DNA from 2 places in the Pseudarthrobacter sp. B907 genome. Region 2 is predicted to be linked to the other one. Evidence: riboswitches for the same ligand, from Rfam matches in the RefSeq annotation. Region 2 holds a riboswitch; the other holds the start of a gene.
The links. Region 2 has a riboswitch for S-adenosylmethionine ahead of ABLI39_RS04060 (aminotransferase class V-fold PLP-dependent enzyme). Riboswitches for the same ligand answer to the same signal wherever they lie in the genome.
Positions count from the first base shown of each region.

Region 1: another riboswitch for S-adenosylmethionine. It lies ahead of ABLI39_RS13655 (DUF1737 domain-containing protein); the one in region 2 lies ahead of ABLI39_RS04060 (aminotransferase class V-fold PLP-dependent enzyme).

Region 1 is NZ_JBEEQE010000016.1:46,206-49,514, forward strand. Features, by position in the region: gene ABLI39_RS13640 (glutamate--cysteine ligase 2) at 1-99, shown strand, start outside; gene ABLI39_RS13645 (O-succinylhomoserine sulfhydrylase) at 96-1,304, opposite strand; gene ABLI39_RS13650 (rhodanese-like domain-containing protein) at 1,305-1,715, opposite strand; gene ABLI39_RS13655 (DUF1737 domain-containing protein) at 1,712-2,038, opposite strand; SAM riboswitch class IV at 2,052-2,165, opposite strand; gene ABLI39_RS13660 (hypothetical protein) at 2,384-3,181, shown strand; gene ABLI39_RS13665 (aminodeoxychorismate lyase) at 3,191-3,309, opposite strand, start outside.
Region 2 is NZ_JBEEQE010000003.1:226,070-229,378, forward strand. Features, by position in the region: gene ABLI39_RS04055 (class I SAM-dependent methyltransferase) at 1-100, opposite strand, end outside; gene ABLI39_RS04060 (aminotransferase class V-fold PLP-dependent enzyme) at 199-1,623, opposite strand; SAM riboswitch class IV at 1,658-1,771, opposite strand; gene hisN (histidinol-phosphatase) at 1,861-2,673, opposite strand; gene rsgA (ribosome small subunit-dependent GTPase A) at 2,720-3,309, opposite strand, start outside.

The DNA.
Region 1 (3,309 bases), on a different contig from region 2:
GCCCACGCGGTGCGGGTCACGACGCGCGGCGTGGACACTGAGGGGATGGAGGGCGCAGCGGAACCGGCCCCCACATTGTCCCGGGTCCGCCGGAGCTAGACCTGCTTGAGCGCGTGCCCGAGGTCCCGGATCAGGTCCTCCACCTCTTCCAAGCCCACCGACAACCGCACCACGCCGTCGCTCAGCCCGATCGCCGCGCGGCCCTCCGGGCCCATGGCACGGTGCGTCGTGGTGGCCGGATGGGTGATCAGCGACTTTGAGTCGCCCAGGTTGTTGGAGATGTCGATGATCCTCAGCGCGTCCAGCAGCGCGAAGGCGGCCTCTTTTGCCGAACGACCCGGGGACGGGGACAACTCGAAGGTCAGTACGGTGCCGCCGGCCTTCATCTGCCGGGCGGCGAGTTCGTACTGCGGGTGGGAGGCCAGCAAAGGGTATTTGACCCAGCTGACCGCGGGCTGCTCCTCGAGCCAGCCGGCCAGCCGCAGCGCGGAAGCGGAGGAGTGGTTCACGCGAAGGCCCATGGTCTCCAGGCCCTTGGTGAGTACCCAGGCGTTGAACGCCGAGAGCGCCGGGCCGGTGTGGCGCATAAGCTGCTTGACCGGGCCGTCGATGAACTCTTTGGTGCCCAGGATCGCGCCGCCGAGCACCCGGCCCTGGCCGTCGATGTGCTTGGTGCCGGAGTAGACGATCACGTCCGCGCCGAGTTCCCCGCAGCGCTGGAGCAGGGGGGTGGCAAAAACATTGTCGACGACGACCGTCGCGCCGGCGGCGTGCGCCAGCTCGCTCACGGCGGCGATGTCCACGATTTCCTGCATCGGGTTGGACGGGGACTCGAAGAAGACCGCCGTCGTCGGTTCCGACAGCGCCGTGCGCCACTGCTCCAGGTCCGGGCCGTCCACGAAGACCGTCTCTACGCCCCAGCGCGGAAGGATCTCGTTGAGGATCACAAAGCAGGAGCCGAACAGCGAGCGGGCCGCGACCACCCGGTCGCCGGTTGCCAGCAGCGCCCCGAGCGCGGTGAACACCGCGGACATGCCCGAGGCGGTGGCGAAGCATGCCTCGGTGCCCTCGAGCAGCCGGAGCCGCTCCTGGAACGTGGCCACGGAGGGGTTGCCGTAGCGCGAATAGACAAAGCGCTCGTCCTCGCCGGTGAAGGCACGCTCCGCCGCGGCGGCGGATTCGTAGACGAAGCCGGAGTTCAGGAAAATCGGCTCGGTGGTCTCCTGGAAACCGGTGCGGTCAAGCCCGCCGCGGACTGCCTGGGTGTCCGGGCTCCAGCCCTGGGCATCGGGATTGAAGCCCACTTAGCGCTCGTCCCGGTTGGTCGGGAGGCCGCGGTTCTTCCAGCCATTCACGGTGCGGGCGCCGGAGGCATCCGGTTCGCCCTCGAAGCCTTCCAGGACGTTGTAGGCGGTGAAGCCGGCGGCCGTGGCGGCGGTGGCAGCCGCCACGGAGCGCGCACCGGAGCGGCAGAGGAAGATGAGGTCGGCGCCACCGTCGTCCGGCAGCTGCGCCCGCAACTGCTCCAGGAACCCCGGGTTGGGGGCGCCGCCGGCCAGCGTCCACTGGATGAACAGCGGCTCCCGGCGTCCGCCCGCGGTCTCAGGGACGCCAATATGTGCCCACTCGCCCTCGGTGCGAACATCCACCAGGACGGCGCCGGCCTCAAGCTGCGCCCAGGCCTCCTCCGGGGTCAGGTCTCCGGCGTAGCTCACGCGTGGCCTTCGCCCTCGAACTCGACGGCGTCGAGTTCATCCACCGCGTTGGCGACGGCGGCGTCGGCGCTGGCGATCGCGGCCGGGAGCACCACGGCTTGGGCCACGATCACGGTGCTGCCGTTGAAGGTGGCCGAGGGGCTGCCGTGCAGGACGTAGCCTTCGGCCAGCGCGGCGGAGACGCGCTCGCAGAAGGTGCGGTCGTCGGGGCCGGTGAACAGGCGGTAAGCCAGCTTCTCCTCGGCGCCGGGGCCGGCCGGGGACGGTGCGGGGGCTGTCCCGGTTGCTGTATCAGGCACAGCGGGGGCGGACGCGTCAGGCATGACGGATCTCCTTCTTTCACGCTTGCAGCTCGAATTTCGATATGCCGAGTATTCACCTGAGGCACCCCGCCGCGAAAGGGAGGGTTGCCGACCGGCCAGTCAGGGCTTGGCACCGGGTCTCATTACTCCCGAAAAACCTAACACCTGCGACGGCGGCGGGCAGAGCCGCCGCCGTCATGTTAAGTCACTATGCGCTGGCCCGCCGATGCCGTAGGCTCACCCGTATCGCGTCTGCGGGCGGTGTGGTGGGGGCTCATTGCGCAGTGCGGCCCTGGCCGCCGCCCGGACTGTTCCCCTGGCCCTTTCGGCGAGATGCCAGCTACTTCAACGGAACCGGGGAACTCCATGAACCTGCCCATGAACCTGCGCCGCAGCGCACCAGCAGCCCTCCTGATTTCAGCGGCCCTCGCGCTGGCCGGCTGCGGCCAAACGACGACGCCGGCCACGTCTCCGGCGAACACCGTCGAGCCGGCCTCAGCCGCCGCCTCGCAGGCCGCCGGCCAGCCACGTAGCGCAGCGCCAACCCCGACGCCGACGCCGACGCCGAAGGCATTCACGGGGGCGGAACTGACGGCGATTATCGCGGGGCTTGCCGACGGCGAAGGGAATGCGCTTACGGTGGTGCCCGCGGAGCAGTTGGAGAAGGGCATCGAGATCTCGAAGCAGACGATGTCGGAGGCCGTGATATCCCCGGCAGAGTGCGCGGTCGTGGCGGACAGCAATGCCCAGATTCCGGCCGGCAGCACCTATGCCGGCGGTGTCGCCAAATCCACCACGGTCCAGGCCCTCACCGTCGTCACGCTGGTCGCCGTCGCGGATCAGAAACAGCTGGGGGTGAACCTCGAGGCGGCCGTGGCCAAAAGCAAAAAATGCACAAACTTCAGCATGGAGATCCGGGGCCAGAAGATCACGAGCCAGACCGAGATCCTGCCGGTGAAGACCAGCGCGGACACCTCGTTCGGCTCGCTGGCCACCCAGACCCTGCCGAGCGGGCAGCTTATGACAACGTTGCTGGTGACGGGCGTTAAGGGAAACCTGTCGGCCTCGGCGGTGGCCACAGGCCCGGACGTCACGCGGGCGGCGGCGGCCACGCTGGCCCGGCTCGTGGACGAAGCCCTCGCGCAGGGCGCCACCCGGAGCTGAGCGGCGGCGCTACTGGATCGTGGCGTACAGCGCGTTCAGCTCGGCCGTGAGCTGCCGGCGCAGCTCGGGGGTCCCGATTTCCTTGCCGTCGATGTGGTTTACCGGGGCGAGGAGCCGGATGCTGGAGA
Region 2 (3,309 bases):
CATAGTGCTCGCCGCCGTCCTGGAAGCTCTCCCCGAGCTCCCGCCGGCGGTCATGCTGCAGTTTGGGTCCCCCGTGCAGGTTGGGGCCGCCGCGTGCCACGTGCGATCTCCTTCGGCAGCTTTTGGTGCGTACCTACAGAATTTACCGCACGGGGCCGCGGCGGGCCGCCCGGCTGGCCCTCGATGACGACCCGGACGCTAGTCCAGGGTGCAGGGGGCGGCGCCGGCGGTGCCCGGCGTGTTGGGCGCCCAGTGCGGATAGCTGCGGGTGTCGTTGGCCGGGACCCAGCGGCCGGCGTCCACAACGTAGTCCCAGCCCAGGCCGTTGCGCCGCAGCGCCTCGAGTCCGGCCAGCAGCCGCTGCGCGTCGTCGAGCCGGGAGCCGAGGCCGAAGCTGGCGCGGAGGGAGCCGGCGGGCAGGCCGAGGCGCTTGAGCAGCGGGTGCGCGCAGAACCGGCCGTCGCGCAGGCCGATGCCGTGCTCGGCGGACAGGTACGCGGCGACCAGGCCGGCGTCGTAGCCCTCAACCGAGAAGTTCACGACGCCGATCGTGCCCGGGTTCCCCGCGTGGCCGGTGTCCTCGAAGATGTGGTGGACGCTCACGCCGTCGATCCGCTCAAGTCCCTCGACGAGGAAGGACCGGATGGCGTCCTCGTGGGCATGCCACTGCTGCTCGTCGAGGGCGGCAATGACTTCGGTGGCGCGGGCCAGCGCGGCGGCGCCCAGGACGTTGGGGGAGCCGCCCTCGTGGCGGGCCGGTCCGGTGGTCCAGCTGACGGCGTCGAGCCGGGCGTCCCGCACGGCGCCGCCCCCGGCGAGGTGGGGTGTGCCGGCGTCGAGCCAGTCCGGGCGGCCGACCAGCACGCCGGCACCGAACGGGGCGTAGAGCTTGTGCCCGGAGAAGGCGAGGTAGTCGACGTCGTCCGCGGTGATGTCGATGCGGCGGTGCGGGGCCAGTTGGGCGGCGTCGACGGCGATCCGGGCCCCGTATTCGTGCGCCAGCGCGGCGAGTTCACGGATCGGCAGGATTTCTCCGGTGACGTTGGAGGCGCCGGTGACGGCGAGCAGGCTCACGCCGCCGTGGGCAAGTTCCTCCCGCAGCCGCGCCAGCGTGCCGGCCAGGGTGCCTGCGGCGACGACGCTGCGGTGCGGGACGTTCTGCCAGGGCAGCAGGTTGGCGTGGTGCTCGATGTCGAGGTACAGCACCTCGCCGGTGTGCCGGCCCCCGGCGACGGGCAGGCAGCCGGCCAGCAGGTTCAGCGAGTCGGTCGTGTTCCGGGTGAAGATCACCGAGTCGTCCGGGCGGCCGCCGACGAAGCCGCGGACGATGTTCCGGGCGTTCTCGTACACCGAGGTGCTGAGCTGGGAGGCGTAGCCGGCGCCGCGGTGGACGCTGGCGTAGTACGGCAGGATCTCGTTCAGGTAGGCGGAAACCACGGACAGTGCCGGGGCGGAGGCGCCGTAGTCCAGGTTGGCGTAGCGGACATGGCCGCCCTGGATCAGCGGGGCCTGGATTTCGGCGCCGGAGACCGCGGACAGCGGGCGGCTGGCGGCGTCGAACCGGGCATCGGGGTGCGCCGGTGCGCCGGCGGAGGGGTGGCTGGGGATGGTGGCAGTCGTCATGGGACCTCGCTCGGAAAGGACCCCGCTCACAGGGGATCCGCGCTTGCCGGGTCCGCTCCGGACCGGCCAGGTCGTCACCCGGGGCACCCCGCCGCGAATGGAGGGTTGCCGGCCAGCAAACCGGGGTTTCGCGCTGGCACTCGTGACCTGCTTCGAGCCTAGGACATGGCACTCCGCACGGAAAAGGAAGGCCGGAATATGAAGCCCAGTGTTACGGCCGGCCTGGAGCGGGACCGCCTAGAGCAGGTCGTCGAGGTCCGGGTTGAGGCGCTTGAGGACTTCCGAGTGCAGGATCGAGTTGGTGGCCAGGGCGTTGCCGCCGAAGGGGCCGTCCTCACCCTCGAGGGAGGTGAAGCGGCCGCCGGCTTCGGTGACAATCGGGACCAGTGCGGCCATGTCGTAGAGGTTGAGTTCCGGCTCGCAGGCGATGTCGACGGCGCCCTCGGCCACGAGGCAGTAGGACCAGAAGTCGCCGTAGGCGCGGGTGCGCCAGACTTCCTCGGTGAGCCCGAGGAACTCGTCCAGGTTGCCGCGCTGCTTCCAGCCGCCCAGGGAAGAGTACGACAGCGAAGCGTCCGAGAGCTGGGAAACGTTGGAGACCTTCAGCCGGGTGGCCGCGGCCAGCGACCGGCCCATGTAGGCCCCGGCGCCCTTGGCCGCCCACCAGCGCTTGCCCAGGGCGGGGGCACTGACGACGCCGACCACGGGTTCGCCCTCGTCGACGAGGGCGATCAGGGTGGCCCAGACGGGGACGCCGCGGACGAAGTTCTTGGTGCCATCGATCGGGTCGATGATCCAGCGGCGCGAGCCGTGGCCGGAGCTGCCGAATTCCTCGCCGAGGACAGCGTCGCGCGGGCGGGAGCGGGACAGCTGCCCGCGGATGGATTCCTCGGCGGCCTTGTCGGCGTCGGTGACGGGGGTCAGGTCCGGCTTCGTCTCGATCCGAAGGTCGAGCGCCTTGAAGCGGCTCATGGTCTGGGAATCTACGGAATCTGCCAGTACATGGGCAAGGCGCAGGTCATCGTTGTAGCTCGAAGCGGGTTGGCTCATGGTTCCAAGCTACCGTCTAAACCCGCCGCTGACCGGGAGGCGACCGCTAGGAGACGCTGCCGAGTTCCTTGGTTTCCTGCGCCTCAAGACGGGGGTCCGTGCCGAGCAGCCGGCGCAGCGACGCGAGCCGGGCCGGGCCGGACGGGCCTGCGTGGCCGCCCTGCACCCAGGCGTCCACCCCGCAGTTCACGGCGGCGGCGTCGTGTTTGCAGCCGCGGTCGCAGTCCTCGGTACCGGGGGCCAGGTCCGGGAAGGACCGCAGGATCCGGTCCGGGTCCACGTGGGCCAGGCCGAAGGACCGGATCCCGGGGGTGTCGATGATCCAGCTGCCGGCGGGCGCGTCGTTGACCTTCAGCGCCAGCGCGGAGGACGAGGTGTGGCGGCCGCGCCCGGTGACGGCGTTCACCCCGCCGGTGGCGCGCTCCGCCCCGGTCAGGGCGTTGACCATGGTGGATTTTCCGACGCCGGAATGGCCGAGCATCACGGTGACTCTGCCGTCGAGGTGGGCCCGCAGCTCGGAGACGGCGGCCTTGTCCAGCCGGGCGGAGAGCCCGTCATCGGACCGGGCGTCGATGCCGGAGGCTGCCGAATCCGCGGTCTTGGAGATGATCACCGGGAAGTCGAGGTGCTGGTAGT